Bradyrhizobium sp. WD16: one gene and its partner. The protein of the gene in region 1 interacts with the protein of each later gene in a pairwise test. Links are inferred from orthologs where the notes say so. Each region holds a gene or a part of one and is shown in the gene's direction. Other genes may lie near its edges. The genes, in order: DB459_RS20435 and rlmB.

Region 1 (5,036 bases):
GAGGGCAGTCGGAAAAGTCGTCGGGTGTTTTTGCTCAAATAGCGTCGAGGCCGGATTCTCCAGTTCTGATGCGGATGGCTTCCTCGATATTGGACACGAAGATCTTGCCGTCGCCGATCCGGCCGGTCTGCGCGGCACGGCGGATAGCATCGATTGCCTTCTCGACCAACTCGTCGGAGATCACAATTTCGATTTTCACCTTGGGAAGAAAATCGACGATGTATTCCGCGCCCCGGTAGAGTTCGGCGTGGCCCTTCTGCCGTCCGAAGCCCTTGGCCTCGGTAACGGTGATGCCTTGCAGTCCAACCTCCTGGAGCGCTTCCTTCACCTCGTCGAGCTTGAAGGGCTTGATGATGGCCTCGATCTTCTTCACCTGAATCTCCCCGGCACTTCCAAAGCATGCAGCAGCCTGTCGTAGCACCGGACGTGCTGATCTGCCCGGCTGCGCAGCGGCGCCCCGCAACCGACGACGGATCAGCCCCATTCGCCGCGGTCGGCTGCGAGAGGCCAATTGCGGCCTGCTAAAAGCAGGGTCTGTGCCAACTTGGAAGGCATCTGGATTGTGGAGTATTATCAGCTTGTTAAATGGCCGGCGCGGAGCTTTTTTGCAGGTATCGCGGCCAGCGTCTGCCGTCTTTTTGTGCTGTCAGCTTAATTTTTAGGCTGATTTTTCGCGGTCCGGGCTGTGCTGGATCAAGTTTCGGCTGTTTGCCTGCGGATGAGGCGGCAAACCGGAGGCGGTATATGGAACTCCTGACGTCTGCGGAAATGGGGCGGGCCGACGCGCTGACCATCGGGGCGGGGACGGCCGGCTTCGTGCTGATGTCCCAGGCGGGACGGGCGGTGGCCGATGCTGCCGCCGAACTGGCGCCGGTCGGGCCGGTTCTGGTGGTGGCCGGCCCGGGCAACAATGGCGGCGACGGCTTCGTCGCGGCGACCGAGCTCGCGGCGCGCGGACGCCGGGTCGCAGTCATGCTGCTCGGCGACCGCGCCCGGCTCAAGGGTGATGCCGCCCGCGCGGCCGCGGGCTGGAGCGGGGACGTCGTTGCCGCGGATGCCGGCGCGGTCGGTCATCCCGCCCTCATCATCGACGCCCTGTTCGGCGCCGGTCTCGACCGTGAGGTCGCCGGCGCGGCCCTGGAGCTGATCCGCGCCGTCAATGCCAGCGGCGTCCCGGTGCTCGCCGTCGACCTGCCGAGCGGGGTCAACGGCACCACCGGCGCGGTCATGGGCGAGGCGGTGCGCGCCAGCGCAAGCGTGACCTTCTTCCGCCGCAAGCCGGGCCATCTGTTGTTGCCCGGCCGCCTGCGCTGCGGACCGGTGCGGGTCGCCGAGATCGGCATCGCCGCGTCGGTCCTCGATGTCGTCGCGCCGCAGACCTTCGAGAACATCCCGGAGCTGTGGCGCGCGCGGGTGCCGGTGCCGCGGATCGACGGCCACAAGTATTCCCGCGGCCATGCCGTCGTGGTGTCCGGCGGCATGGCCGCGACCGGCGCGGCCCGGCTCGCGGCGCGGGCGGCGTTGCGCGGCGGGGCGGGGCTCGTCACCGTGGCATCGCCGCGAGCGGCGCTGGCGGTCAATGCCGCGGCGCTCACGGCGGTGATGGTGCGGCCGATCGACGGCGCCGTCGAACTTGCGGCCCTGCTCGCCGATCGCCGCCACAACGCCTGCATCATCGGGCCCGGGGCCGGGGTCGGCGTCGAGACTCGTGACCTGGTGCTCACCGCCCTCGGCGATGGTCGCGGCGTGGTGCTCGATGCCGATGCCCTCACCAGCTTCGCGAGCGCTCCCGCCGACCTGTTCGACGCGGTGAAGGCGTTTCACGATCCGCAGGTGGTGATGACGCCGCATGAAGGAGAGTTTTCTCGTATTTTCAATGAATTGAAAAGAGAAGATAAAGTTCATTCAAAACTTGAACGGGCGCGCCTCGCGGCTCAGTCCAGTGGCGCCGTCGTGCTGCTCAAGGGGCCCGACACCGTGATCGCTGCTCCTGACGGCCGGGCGGCCATCACCGCCAATGCGCCGCCCTGGCTGGCCACGGCCGGCTCCGGCGATGTTCTGTCGGGCATCATCGGCGGCCTGCTGGCCCAGGCGGTTCCGGCCTTCGAGGCGGCGTGCATGGCCGCCTGGATGCACGGCGAGGCCGGTGGCGAGGCCGGCCCCGGCCTGATCGCCGAGGACCTGCCCGAGGCGTTGCCCAAGGTGTTCAGGCGATTGTTCGCAGGGCTCGCCTGACACAGCTTCTCATTCCACCATGTACCAGCGGGCGAGGCGCGGCGCGTCCCAGCGCGTCGCCATGGCTTCGATCAGCCAGGGGCCCGCCTGATCGGCCAGGAAGGCGACGCGCTGGGTCGCGCCGCCGGCCAGCAGCAGGGTGTCGAGCCAGAACGGTTTCCAGCCGTCGTCCAGCCGGTCGAGCCAGCGGAAGGCGTGGCCATGGAGATGGAAGGTCACCGGCTCGGGGGCGGGATTGCTGATCGCCACGACGCCGACGCGACCTCGCTTGATGCGGAACGCGGGCGCGGCCGTCGCATTGAGGTTCGCCGGCCGCAGCCATTCGTTGCCCGCGGAGCCCGGTTTGACATCGAGCGGCAGGTCGATCCGCAGCGCCGACGCGAGGTCGAGCTTCGCCGGCAGCCCATTGTCGGGCAGCGGGTCGGGCGGCGGCAGCGGCGCGGGGCGCACCGGATCTTCGGCGCCGTAGACGAGGCGGGCGATCGGCCGCGGCGCCTGGCCGTCGTGAAGCTGGAGGACGGCGACGGCACCGGGCCGCAGCACGGCGTCGACGAAGGCGTCGACTCGGCTGCCCGGCGCCAGCGTCAGCTGGCCGTCGCGGCTGATGAAGGGTTCGGCGGGCTGGCCGTCGATCGCCATCACCCGCACCTCGTGGCCATCCAGCCGCAGTGCGATCGGCGCACGCTGGCAGCCATTGATGAAGCGCAGCCGCAGCCGCTGGTGGCTGCGGACCGCGATGTCCAGCGACGGCCGACCGTTGATGGTGAAGAGGGCCGGCGAGGCTGTGGCCGCCGTGCCCGGCGCGGCGGTGCCGCCATTTTGCGCAAGGCGCCAGTCCTCGATCAGCATGAGGATGTCGCGGTCGACCGCCACCGCGTCGCGTTCGGCCACGGTGAGGCCGAGCGCCGGCAGCGCGTGGTCCTGGCCGTCGCCGAGCAGCCGGGCGTCGCACAGCACCGTGCCGGCGTGGCGCAGCGCCAGCGCCGCGGTCGTGGTCTGGCCGGGGAGCAGCGGCGGCCGCGCCGCCAGCGGCTCGATCGCGGCTCCGCCGCCGCCGCGCCAGCTCAGCGCCAGCGGCGCGGCGACGGCGTTGTCGAGGCTGAGCTGAAGCTCGCTGCCCTGAAGGAGCGGCGAGGGGAGCGCGGTCTCGAACATCCAGCCGGCGGCTTGGGAGCCGTCGCCGCGCAGGTCGATGCCGCCCGGCTTGACCCGGAGTGACAGGACCGGTCGCGTCGCCTCGACCGGTCCCCTGGCCGGGGCGGGCTGGCTGGCCGCAGGCCGCGGCAGGGCGGCGGCGAGGGCGCCGGCCAGCACGGCGCGGCGGTCGGGGCGCAGGTTTCTCAATGTCATGATCGATGCGGACCATGTCGGCGCCGGCCTGTCCAGAGCCGGCGGCCGCGGCGTCGCGTCGCCGTCCCGGGGTGTCGTGCCAGGAGGGCCATTTTTTTGCTGCGAACAGGTGCGCCCATGTTATAAGCCCGCCGCTCGCGGCATCGCCGCCAGATCAGAGGCGCCTCGCGGGCGTGGCGGAATTGGTAGACGCGCTGGATTTAGGTTCCAGTGACGAAAGTTGTGGGGGTTCGAGTCCCTCCGCCCGCACCATCCCCGACGCGGACGAGACGTCGACGCCTCCCACAGCCGGGATGTCCGGTTGCGGCTGGCTGCCGTCGCGAGCCGCGAAGCGAAATTGATTGCAACCCCCGGTCGCCGGACCGGCGAAGGAAGAAGACGAGCGCCATGCAGGTGAAAGAGACCGTCGCCGACGGACTGAAGCACGAGTTCCAGGTCAGCCTCCCGGCCGCCGAGATCGAGGCCAAGATCGATGCCCGCCTGGTCGACCTCAAGGACAAGGTCCGCCTCAACGGCTTCCGTCCCGGCAAGGTGCCGCTCGCCCATCTCAAGAAGGTCTATGGCCGTTCCGTCGGCGCGGAAACCGTCGAACAGCTGATCCGCGACACCAATGCCCAGATCTTCACCGAGCGCGGCTTCCGCCTGGCGACCGAGCCCAAGGTCACCATGCCGACCGAGACCAAGGAGATCGAGGACGTCATCGACGGCAAGTCCGATCTCAACTACTCCGTGGCGATCGAAGTGGTGCCGGCGATCCAGCTCGCCGACTTCAAGAGCTTCAACGTCGAGAAGCCGGTCGCCGAGGTGACCGAGGCCGATATCGACGAGGCGATCAAGCGCATCGCCGACCAGAACCGCCCCTTCGAAGACAAGGGCGCCGGCGTCAAGGCGGAGAACGGCGATCGCGTCACCGTTTCGTTCAAGGGCACCATCGACGGCACCGCCTTCGACGGCGGCACTGCCGAGGACATCCAGGTGGTGATCGGATCGGGCAGCTTCATTCCCGGCTTCGAGGACCAGCTCGTCGGCATCGGCGAGGGTGAGACCCGCACCGTCAAGGTGTCCTTTCCGACCAACTACGCGGCGGCCAATCTCGCCGGCAAGGCGGCCGAGTTCGAGACCACCGCGAGCAAGGTCGAGGCCCCGAAGGATGCGGTCATCGACGACGAATTCGCCAAGAGCCTCGGCCTCGAATCCCTCGACAAGCTCAAGGAGATCATGCGCGAGCGCCTGACCCAGGAATTCGCCGGCGCCACCCGCCAGCGCGTCAAGCGCATGCTGCTCGACCGCCTCGACGAGGCCCACCGCTTCGATCCGCCGCCGTCGCTGGTGGAGGAAGAGTTCAATCTGATGTGGAATTCGATCAAGGCGGAGATGGAATCGAGCGGCCGCAGCTTCGCCGACGAGAACACCACCGAGGAGGCGGCGCGCGAGGAATACCACAAGATCGC
Region 2 (11,490 bases), 320 kb from region 1 along the record:
CATGGCAGACCCGCAGGCGGACAACCAGCCATCTGCCAAACCGTTCGACCAGATTGAGGAGTGGTAGCCGTGGACGAATATCCCATCATCGACCTGTCCCACCTGCTGCCGGCGGCCCAGGGCTTGGCCCGTCTCCCGGCGGACGAGCGCATCCATCGCCTTCGCGCCGACCGCTGGATCGGCTATCCGCGAGCAGTCGAGGCGCTGAACCGGCTGGAAGCCCTGTATACGTGGCCAAACAAACAACGCATGCCCAACCTGCTGTTGGTCGGTCCAACCAACAACGGCAAGTCGATGATCGTCGAGAAGTTCCGCCGCGCCCACCCGGCCAGCTCTGACGCCGACCAGGAACACATCCCGGTATTGGTCGTGCAGATGCCGTCCGAGCCGGTGATTCGCTTCTACGTCGCGCTGCTCGCTGCGATGGGAACACCATTGCGACCGCGCCCACGGCTGCCGGAAATAGAGCAACTGGCGCTGACACTGCTGCGTAAGCTCGGTGTGCGTTTGCTGGTGATCGACGAGTTACACAACGTCCTGGCCGGCAACAGCGTCAACCGCCGGGAATTCCTCAACCTGCTGCGCTTCCTCGGCAACGAATTGTGCATCCCGCTGGTCGGTGTGGGCACACGCGACGCCTACCTGGCCATCCGCTCGGATGACCAGTTGGAAAACCGCTTCGAGCCGATGCTGCTGCCGGTGTGGGAGGCCAACGACGATTGCTGCTCGCTGCTGGCCAGCTTCGCGGCTTCGCTCCCGCTGCGGCGACCCTCGTCGATTGCCACGCTGGACATGGCCCGCTACCTGCTCACGCGCAGCGAGGGCACCATCGGAGAGTTGGTGCACCTGTCGATGGCAGCGGCCGTCGCCGCCGTGGAGAGCGGTGAGGAAGCGATCAACCACCGCACGCTCAGCATGGCCGATTACACCGGCCCCAGCGAGCGGCGGCGGCAATTCGAGCGAGAACTGATGTGAAGCCAGCGCCACGCTGGCCGCTGCATCCTGCTCCCTGGGAAGGCGAAGCCCTGTCTTCGTGGCTTAACCGCGTAGCCCTTTGCTATCAAATGGAGGTGTCGGACCTGCTGGAGCACGATCTTGGTCACGGCCAGGGTGATGACCTGGACACCGCGCCACCACTGGCGCTGCTGGCGATGCTCTCCCAGCGGAGCGGTATCGAGCTGGATCGGCTGCGCTGCATGAGTTTCGCCGGCTGGGTGCCTTGGCTACTGGACAGCCTTGATGATCAGATTCCAGCCGCATTGGAAACCTATGCGTTCCAGCTCTCGGTACTGCTGCCGAGACTCCGCCGTAAGACGCGATCCATCACGTGCTGGCGTGCCTGGCTGCCCAGCCAGCCAATACACCGCGCCTGTCCGCTCTGCCTGAACGATCCGGAGAACCAAGCCGTACTGCTCGCGTGGAAGCTGCCCCTGATGCTGAGCTGCCCACTGCATGGCTGCTGGCTGGAATCCTATTGGGGCGTGCCAGGGCGGTTTCTCGGCTGGGAGAACGCCGACGTCGAACCGCGCACTGCCAGCGACGCGATTGCGGCGATGGACCAGCGTACCTGGCAGGCACTGACGACCGGCCACGTGGAGTTGCCGCGCCGACGCATCCACGCCGGATTGTGGTTTCGGCTGCTACGCACGCTGCTCGATGAGCTGAACACTCCTCTTTCGACGTGCGGAAGCTACGCAGGTTATCTCCGCCAGGTCTGGGAAGGCTGCGGGCATCCACTGCGTGCAGGGCAAAGTCTGTGGCGACCGTATGAAACCCTGAACCCGGCAGTGCAGTTGCAGATGCTGGAGGCGGCCGCAACGGCAATCCACTTGATCGAGTCGAGGGATATCAGTCCACCAGGAGAGCATGCAAAGCTATTCTGGTTCGAGCCCCAAACCGGGTTCAGCAGTGGCCTGCCAGCGAAAGCGCCGAAGCCCGAACTCGTCGATCACTGGCAGCGAGCAGTCCAGGTCATCGATGAGGCGATCATTGAAGCGCGGCACAACCCCGAGACGGCACGCTCGTTGTTCGCGTTGGCTTCCTATGGCCGGCGCGACCCCGCTTCTCTGGAACAGTTGCGCACCATCTTCGCGAAGGAAGGCATCCCCCCGGAATTTCTGTCACATTACGAGCCTGACGGACCCTTTGCGTGCCTTGGGTGTCTAAAGCGGACGGTTCCCAGACAACGGACTTGCAACGTGATGCACTGGTTGCCGGCGGCGTCGATCCGGCGCATTTGTATGAAGACCATGCATCCGGCAAGCGCGAGGACCGACCTGGCCTGGCTGCTTGCATTAAGGCTCTGCGACCGGGAGATACGCTGGTTGTGTGGAAACTTGACCGGCTTGGGCGCGATTTGCGCCATCTGATCAACACTGTCCACGACCTGACTGGGCGAGGTATCGGCCTGAAGGTGCTAACCGGTCACGGTGCCGCCATCGATACCACGACCGCTGCTGGTAAGTTGGTCTTCGGCATCTTCGCTGCGCTTGCCGAATTCGAGCGTGAACTAATCTCGGAGCGCACGATAGCGGGATTGGCGTCGGCACGAACACGGGGAAGGAACGGCGGTCGGCCGTTCAAGATGACTGCCGCGAAACTGCGCTTGGCCATGGCGGCAATGGGGCAGCCAGAGACCGTGGTCAGCAAGCTGTGTGAGGAACTCAGTGTCACCCGACAGACCTTGTACCGGCACGTATCGCCAAAAGGCGAAATGCGTCCAGATGGCGTGAAGTTACTTTCACGAGGCTGATCTTAACCGGGAGGCGAATGGTCCACCGGTCAAGTATGGCTGTTGGATCGCCAAAGACGGCAGTCGGCCATGAGCTGTCCTTCGTGTGCATAACCCTGAAGCGGACATACACCTTGAGAAAAATGCGACGTGGGTGGCCCCTTTTTAACTGCTGCTCTCTCAGGGAAACCAGGCGCGAACACGCCGGGCATCGGCCCGGATATCCGTTTCAATTGCGCTCCCCGGTGCTGGACTGTTGCATTTGCTGAAATTGCCGCTCACCTGCTTGACGCAGTTGGCCGCCCAATTTGTATCCGCCACCGATGAACCATGGTTGACCCAACTGGTCAGTGCGGTGTCGTAACTCATCACGCGACCCGAATCGTCCCACTCCATTCGCCTGAAGTGGGCGTGACACTGGGCGAGGTCGGTGTCCGGTACCCTCCGCATATACCGGATGGCTTCGCCATCGACATATTGAATCGCGTATTGCAAATCATCCGAAAAACAATCCTCACGCTTCTGAGTCGCTGCGATATCGACGGACTCGATACGATGACCGTCGACCACCGCCGATCTGAGCGACGCACGATAGAGCTTGGTGCCGACGAACTCTTGGGGCGTCGACGACCAGGTCACCTCCTTGCCGGGATACTGGTAGGGCTGGCGATAAAACGCGAACCGATGCTTGGGCATGAATGTGTAGCTCCCCCGCTCATCCTGCCCCCAGAACATGTCGCTATCGACTGATCCGTGGGAGATTAGGCGGAACTGAACGCCCTTGGTCTTCAGGCTGCCTGCCAGGATGAAACTACCGCCATCAAGTACCACCGGGGCGTGATCCGTGCCATCCTTGCTGTCCACAAAAAAACCGACCTCAGGGCGTTCGAGGGAATCGTAGGGATTCTTGGCCAATGTCAGGCTGACATGGGCCAGGCGAAAGCGTCGAATGCCGACATAACCGGGGAGACGAAAGCTCAGGCTTGTTCCGTCGCGGCGAATCTCCTCCCCCGATAAACTGACCGTTTCCTGATCATCACTCAGGCAGGGCAAACTCAAAAACCCGCAGCGCGACCACGAGGCCGTGACACCTGGCACGCTGAGCAGTGGCGCGTAACCGGCGCTGACCTGCCAACCCGGATCGGCCAGTAAGGCATCGCGTTGTGCCACGGTCAGATTGCCAGCCACATGGTAGAGATCGACCACCACCTCGATATCGGCCAAGGCAGAACGGGCCAGACAGAAAAAGCCCAGCCATAACGAGCACAGCACAACCAACCAGCGTGGCCGGGATCGGTATAGCGGAAAAAACGGTTCGAGCATTCATGGGGCAGCAGAAAAGGCATGGTCGGTGAGACGCGCCTTGGCCAGACTGGCCGTTTTTTGGCCTACACTGAAGTTTCGTACTCGATATCGCTTCAGGATACCTCATCATTCCATCGGAGCAGCGCAAATAGCCGAGCAGGCCGGTGAATTCGAACGTCCCTGATCGTCCGCTTTCCATATTCGACTACTTCTGCTCAGGGCACCGAGCTGCCCGTCGCAAGCATCCGATTTGCAGGCCAGCATGGACCGCTTTCGTGGTTTAAGTGCAATTACCTTTTGACATTCTGTGCAGTCAACTTCTGAAAACGACAACGTAAAGAAGGCGGCAAGACGGTGAACACTCGTCAGAATGCTTCGGCCGACCTTGTCCGAATGGAACCCAGGCACCACGCAAGTTCTTGAAACATTGGAGCGGGTGAAGGGAATCGAACCCTCGTATTCAGCTTGGAAGGCTGCTGCTCTACCATTGAGCTACACCCGCGCGCGGCCGAGATATGCAACGGATCGGCGCGATTGGCAACCGCGCCGGTGGTGCGGAATACCGACCGAGCGGAAGCGCGGAGTTTGGTTTCGGGCTCCGGCGGAACCGGTGACAACCAGCGGAATTCGGACCGTGCTATGGTGTTGATATCAGATCGAGCCGTCGTCCGGGAGCAATTGCCATGATGCGCGCGTTCGCCCTCACTGCCGTCCTCGCCGCCAGCTCTGCCGTCATCACGCCGGCCACGGCCGCGCCACCGATCACCTGGTGCGCCCGAACATCGGTCAATGGCTGGGCCGACGACTGCATGTATTACACCTATGGCCAGTGCCGCGCAGCGATCAGCGGGTTGCGCGGCGAATGCGTGCGCAATCCCTTCGCCTATTATGGCGAGGCGCCGCGCCGCTACCGCCGGCCGCATCGCCATTACTACCCTTACTAGTGTCCTGTTTCCAACGTTCGTATCCCATTGCAGCAGGCGCTCATACGAACGCTGGAAACAAGGGGACACTAGCATCATTATGATTCTAGTGTGGTTTTGGATCTGACGCTCGTATCAGCATTGCAGCGAATTCGACGTACGCGCATCAGATCAAAAACCGCAATAGAACCATGACTTTACTGGTGTCCCTTTGGTTCTAACGTTCGTATGAGTGCTCGCGGCAAAGGGGCACGAACGTTAGATCAGGAACACTAGTGTCCCGTCTCCGAATTACCGCTCCATTTGCCTCACCCACGCACGGTAATTCGGAGACATCGGGACACTAGCAAAATCAAAAAGCTAGTGTGGCTCATGTCTCGCAATTGCCTACGAGAGACTGGCCGCAAAGGCGGTAGGCAATTGCGAGACGCCACACTAGCATCCCCCTTGCGGCGGCACGCTGGTCCGCTTCGCCCAGAAATACTGGGCGTCGCCGGCGAGATGGGCGGCGACGGCATCGATCGCCTCGACCACCGCATGCAGCACATCGTAATTGGGCCCGCCCGGCCGGCCGCCGAACCTGACGGCAAGGCGCCGTGCGGCGCCGAGCTCCGCCAGCAGCTCCTCCCGCTCAACCTCAGGCAAGGATGACACATGCTGGGACCGGCGGGACATGGCGGGGCTCCGTGCTTGATCTAATCGGCAAACCGATAAGAACAAAAAGAGAACAATATGCCAAGCCGGCTTTGGTCGAAGGCCGACGGGAAAACGAGGAAAAGAGGAGGACCATGAAAAAACGCCCGGAACCGTGCGGCCCGGGCGTTTCGAAATGGATGGTGGGGGAGGCAGGACTCGAACCTGCGAAGTCGTAAGACGGCTGATTTACAGTCAGCTCCCTTTGCCGCTCGGGACACTCCCCCGCTCGCACCGGCGCCGCCGTTTGCGCCCAAAACGGGGCGCGAAACCGGCCAGCGCTGACGGTCGAAAACGGACCCCGGCCAGATCGTCCGCAGGGTCCGCGGGTCGGCGCGTTTATGGGGGATCGGGCGCGGTAAAGTCAACCAACCGAAGCATTTAATTCGCAGACTTGTCGCATCCGCGCCCCCACCCCTCCACCGGCAAATTGCCAAGCTTTTGCAAGCGTGAGACAAGCCGGCATGAGCGAACACGACTCCCGGCCGCGCCCGCGGCCCCACACCCGCGGCCAGTCGGGCCGCCCCGGCCGGCCGGACCGGCGGGCCCGCGAGAACCGCCTTGAGGCTCCGGTTATTCTTTACGGCTGGCACACGGTGACCGCGGCCCTCGCCAATCCGAAGCGGGTCATCCGCCGCCTGTTGCTGACCGAGAATGCCGCCCGCCGGCTCGCGGAAGAGAAGATCCTCCCCCCCGTGACGCCGGAACTGGTGCGCCCTGCCGCCATCGACCAGCGCCTCGGCCCGGATGCGGTCCACCAGGGCCTCTATGCCGAGGCCGATCCCCTGCCCTCGCCGGCCCTCGATACGCTCGATCGTCGCGGCATCGTCTTGGTGCTCGACCAGATCACCGATCCGCATAACGTCGGCGCCATCATGCGCTCGGCTGCGGCTTTCGGCGTCAGCGCCATCATCACCACGGCACGGCACAGTCCCGAGGCCACCGGCGTGCTAGCGAAATCCGCCTCCGGCGCGCTTGAACTCGTGCCCTTCATCACCGTGCAGAACCTCGCCCGCACCCTCACCGAGCTCAACGAGCACGGCTTCATGACCGTGGGCCTCGACAGCGCCGGCGCCGACAATCTTGCCGCGGTCAAGCTCGAGGCGCCGCTCGCACTGGTGCTCGGCGCCGAGGGCAAGGGCCTGCGCCAGCTGACGCGAGAGACCTGCCGGCTGGTGGCACGTCTCGATATGCCGGGCGCAATCAAGAGCCTCAACGTCTCGAACGCCGCGGTGCTGGCGCTCTATATCGGTGCATCACGGCTCGGGCTGATGAGCTGATCGCCTCAGCGGCTTTGCGCCACGCTGGAACGGAAAACGACAATGCCGATCGCGATGCGGCGGGCGTTTTTCCTCTCGACCGCCTGGGTCGGCTGATCGATCAGTCGTGCGAGTGATGCGGCAGGCGGCGCGGCGCATAGCCGTAGCGCACCGCGCGATGGGTGCGGTCGCCGTAGCGCAAACTGCTGTGGCGGTAGCGGTAGATCCCCGGGCCGTAGCCCTGCACGCGTGGCGCGTAGCGGTAGACCATCGGTCCCCGGACCGCCGGCATGCCGTCATAGTAATGCGTCATGGCGTCGCCATAGGGCCCGCCATTATAGCCGTAATAGAAGCCGCGCTCGTAATTGGGCCAGCCCGAGACCGCGCGCTCCTGATAGGTCGGCACCGGAGCGAACGCCGCCGGACCGGAATAATAAGGTCCCTGGTTGACGTAGTAATAGCGCGGCCCCTGCGGGTCCGGCACGCGATCCCACGCCCACGGCCCGGCAGGCGCAACTGCATAGCCGGTCAAAAGGCCGCCGGAGCACGGACTGACGTCCCAGCCGCAGGCCACGGCCGGTGCCACACCGGCTGTCGTCAGCACCGCCGCGGCGGCGATCCCCGTCATCCATTTACGCATTACGCTCTCTCCTGTGCGCATCGTTCCTCTTGGTTCAACTTACGCTGACCTTGGCTCGCGATCACGCGGCCCGCGCTCCGTGCAGCGGGAAAACCGGCACTACGGACGGGACGGCACCGGGCCGGGCCCGATATTGGGCGCCAGGATGACCGGTGGCGCATCCACCGGCGGCGAGAACTGGGCCGGCGGCGACTGGGTGCCCCAGGACTGTTGATAGGTCTCGGCAGGCCGCGGCCGGCGGGGTTGGTCGACCTCGAGGCGGCCGTAGCCGGGCAGACGTCCGGCGGTCGGATAGTAATGGCCGACCTCCTTGCCGACGTAGACGTCCCAACCGCCGATCACCGTCGGCTGGACATGGATGCGATTAGCCAGACCATAGTCACCCTCGACCACGGCCCAGGAGGCATCCCGGCCATTGATGATCACCGGCACTCCGGCCCGGCCGGGAACGGCGATGACAGGGCTGGTGTCGGCAGCGGCCGACACGCTGGTTCCAATCAAGATGGCGGCGGCGAACGCGATGCGCATGGCGCGGCTCCGTAAACTCGCGACTATTTTAGGACAGGCCGCGCCCGCACGGGTTAAGAGCCGCACTCGATCTGTCGGTAAGGCTAACGTCGTCGTTACGCCGGAACCAACATGGTGAAGAAGACGTAACGCGGAGCCCGCGATGACACCGTCGCGCTATGACGAGGTCCACCCCATGCCGCCCAGCCGCGGCGGGAACCCGGACGGAACCGACGGTTGTACTCGCATCCACTTTCTAGGCGTCCGCGAATCGGTTAGCTTCAAAACTAGGCATGGGGGGCTTGGCGACTTCGGATGGATCGGCCATGGGTATTGGGCTTCCCCCGCCTCACAAGGCACATCTGGAATTGGAGCGACCGCCAGTACTGCGTGAGCGGTCGGACGTGCAATCACTTCTCGCTGAAAATGCCCGGCTGAGAGAGCTCGTCGTGCGACTCTCCGACATCATTCTCCGGAACATGATAGAGCGACAGTAGAGGCCAGGGCGGCAGGCCGCCGGCATTCTCGCCGGCGACGTAGCCGGCGCGGCTGGGAAAATCGGCGCCAACTACAGCTAAGCCATTGATTTCGCTGGTGCCGGCTGAGGGGATTGAACCCCCGACCTTCGGTTTACAAAACCGCTGCTCTACCGCTGAGCTAAGCCGGCGCCCAGCCGGCACAGCTAGCAGCGGCTGGGAAAACCGTCAATTCGGCGTCGGAGCGGAACCAGAGGGGTGCCGAGGACTCGTGCCCCGCTTGCGCTGGTACCTTTGTTTCCGAAGTTCGTGAGTCGGTTGTCGCATCTTCCGGGACACTAGTGTTGTTTCCAACGTTCGTATGAGCGCCTGCTGCAATGGGATACGAACGTTGGAAACAGGACGCTAGAGCTGCAGGCAGCGCAGCAGCAAGCATGCATTCACTGCGCAGGCCGACAGCAGCCCCAGCGCCAAGGTCGCTTGCAGTACGGTCTCGTCGTAAGTCGATCTGAGAATCGCATAGACCATGGTTAAAGTCTGACTCCGGCCCTGCGCCGGAGTCTTGTGGATTCTTTCTCCTCGATCCCCTTGCCGAACTGACCGAACGGAGTCCAAGCGCGCCGATTCCCCCTTCGGCATCGTCGCGACGATCGTCGTTGCGCACCAAAAACTGGAAGGCCCCGGACGAGCCGGGGCCAGGCGAATGAATACCACAGAGAAACTGTCGGCGAAAAAAGTGGAACGATCGCATCGCCTTCAGGCCGCCGGAACACGTCCCTCCTCCACCGCCTCGGTGATGAGGACACCGGCGTCGGTGACGCCCGCAGCGGCGCGTCGCACGATGCGCTCGGCCATCTTGGCCTTGGTGGCCGGCGTGCGGTTCTCCTCGGATATGCGCTTGACGGCTTCGTCGAGCACGGCTCTCAGCGTCGACACGAACTCCGCATCGAATTCGTTATAAGCCAGTCGAGTCATGCACACCTCCATCAAGTAAATGGTGGCGCTTCAGTGCACGATGAACGTGACCAATGTGAGTCCGGCGAGTTACATCGTCGTGACCATTCGTCACGTATGCTCGAAGGATTGCAATTCGACGTGATCCACGCGACGCGAAGACACATCGAACAATCAACGCGACGCGACTTCGCCGCATTGCTGCGGAGCAGTAGTCGAAATATTTCCGCAAGGTCTGCTGCATGCAGCTTGCGAGCCGCCCCATTCGCCGCAAATGTGATCGCATCGCGGCGAAGTCGTCATCGCCGATTCACGAACAAACTTGGCCCGGAACTAGTGTCCTGTCTCCGAATTACCGCTCCATTTGCCTCATGCTCGCACGGTCATTCGGAGACATAAGGACACTAGAAAAATCAAAGCGCTAGTGTGGCTTATGTCTCGCAATTGCCTACAGGGGCTTGCCGCGAAGGGCATAGGCAATTGCGAGACGCCGCACTAGTGTCCCTTTGGTTCTAACGTTCGTACGAGCGCTCGCTGCAAAGTGATACGAACGTTAGAACCGGGACACTAGCCGGATCCCGCCAACAGGACTTTGCAATGAACGCTCCTCGCATGATGACCGGTTTTCCCCCACCGGCCCAGCACCTCGTGACGCTCGCCAACTGGCGCACTTATCCTTCCACCACCTGGAGCTATCGCAACGTCCGTCGCCTGGTGCCGAGCGCCACCATCGCCGCCTCCGAACATGCTTCTCCGCTCAAACTCGACCTGCATGACCTCGGCGCTATCGCGATCAAGCGAAGCGAGGGCAAGGTCACCACTCTCGATGGCGTGCTGCACGCGAGCAGTACCGATGCGCTGGTGGTGCTGCGGCGCGGACGCCTCGTCCACGAGTGGTACGGCAACGGCATGGACGCGACCCAGCAGCACATCATCTTCTCCGTGAGCAAGTCGATGTGCGGCGCCCTCGGCGGCATTCTCGCCGACCGTGGCCTGATCGATCCCGACCGGCCGGTGGCCGAGACCCTGCCCGAGCTGAAATCCTCGGCCTATGCCACCTGCACGGTCCGCCACCTGCTCGACATGACCGTCGGCATTTCCTTCACCGAGGACTACGAGGATCCAGATGGCGACGTGATCCGCTACCGCCGTGCCGTCGGCTGGGACCCGCTGCTGCCCGGCCAGACGCCGATCGACCTCCGCAGTTTTCTGGCCCAGCAGCGCCCCGACGGAACACCCCACGGCCAGACATTCCATTATGTCTCGACCAACACTGACGTCCTTGGCTGGCTTTACGAACGCGCCAGCGATCGTCCTCTCGCCGAACTGATCAGCGAAGAACTCTGGCAGCCGCTCGGCGCCGAAACCGACGCCTATATCACTGTCGATGCCCACGGCGCGATGCGAGCGGCCGGCGGCATCTGCGTTGCACCGCGCGACCTCGCCCGCTTCGGCGAGATGATGCGCCGACGTGGCATCGCAGAGGGCCGCCAGGTGGTGCCAGGCTGGTGGATCGACGACATCGCCGGCAACGGCAGCCGCGAGGCCTGGGCGCGAGGCGAATTCGCCCCGCTGTTTCCCAAGGCACATTACCGTAGCAAATGGTACGCCATCGATCCGGAACGGGGCGTGCTCGCGGCCCTCGGCATCCACGGCCAGTGGATCTATATCGACCCGCCGAGCGAAACGGTGATGATCCGCCTCGGCTCGGACCACACCCCGCTGGATCCCGAGGCGGTGAAGCTGTGGATCGATACCTTCGCTGCGATCGCCCGGGCACGATTCTGACGCGAAGCGACACCCGCGGGGCTGCCGCGCGCGACGAGCCAGCCCGGCGGGCATCTCGACGGCTGATATCTCGCAACTGCCTGCAGGGGCCTGCCGCAAAGGGCATAGGCAATTGCGAAACGCCGCGCTAATTCATCGCCACGATGCCGGCGTTGAGCGTCGTCGCATAGGCGACCCAGCCGAGATAGGGCATGAGCAGCCAGGCCGCGCCGCG

The links.
Region 2: the proteins of DB459_RS20435 (region 1) and rlmB interact in binary tests that used the Escherichia coli proteins (3 or more experiments, as listed by UniProt). The link is inferred for Bradyrhizobium sp. WD16 from one-to-one orthologs.

What each region holds. Positions count from the first base shown.
Region 1 is NZ_CP028908.1:4,387,704-4,392,739, forward strand. What follows is about bases 1-2,989. They hold DB459_RS20435 (NAD(P)H-hydrate dehydratase), read left to right. Parts: upstream 1-744; coding sequence 745-2,235; downstream 2,236-2,989. Other genes in these bases: DB459_RS20430 (P-II family nitrogen regulator), read right to left, coding at 35-373; DB459_RS20440 (multicopper oxidase family protein), read right to left, coding at 2,245-2,989. Outside these bases: more of DB459_RS20440, read right to left, coding at 2,990-3,585; tig (trigger factor), read left to right, coding at 3,973-5,036. UniProt on the Escherichia coli protein: Bifunctional enzyme that catalyzes the epimerization of the S- and R-forms of NAD(P)HX and the dehydration of the S-form of NAD(P)HX at the expense of ADP, which is converted to AMP.
Region 2 is NZ_CP028908.1:4,060,317-4,071,806, reverse strand. Bases 5,069-8,024 are described here. They hold rlmB (23S rRNA (guanosine(2251)-2'-O)-methyltransferase RlmB), read left to right. Parts: upstream 5,069-6,116; coding sequence 6,117-6,932; downstream 6,933-8,024. Other genes in these bases: DB459_RS18810 (hypothetical protein), read right to left, coding at 7,651-8,024; DB459_RS18815 (hypothetical protein), read right to left, coding at 7,033-7,551; DB459_RS18830 (hypothetical protein), read right to left, coding at 5,395-5,634. Outside these bases: DB459_RS18860 (TniB family NTP-binding protein), read left to right, coding at 70-975; DB459_RS18850 (recombinase family protein), read left to right, coding at 2,150-2,752; DB459_RS18845 (hypothetical protein), read right to left, coding at 2,912-4,054; DB459_RS18835 (DUF3551 domain-containing protein), read left to right, coding at 4,720-4,980; more of DB459_RS18810, read right to left, coding at 8,025-8,079; DB459_RS27390 (hypothetical protein), read right to left, coding at 8,940-9,062; DB459_RS18800 (hypothetical protein), read right to left, coding at 9,291-9,509; DB459_RS18795 (serine hydrolase), read left to right, coding at 10,086-11,276; DB459_RS18790 (TspO/MBR family protein), read right to left, coding at 11,404-11,490. UniProt on the Escherichia coli protein: Specifically methylates the ribose of guanosine 2251 in 23S rRNA.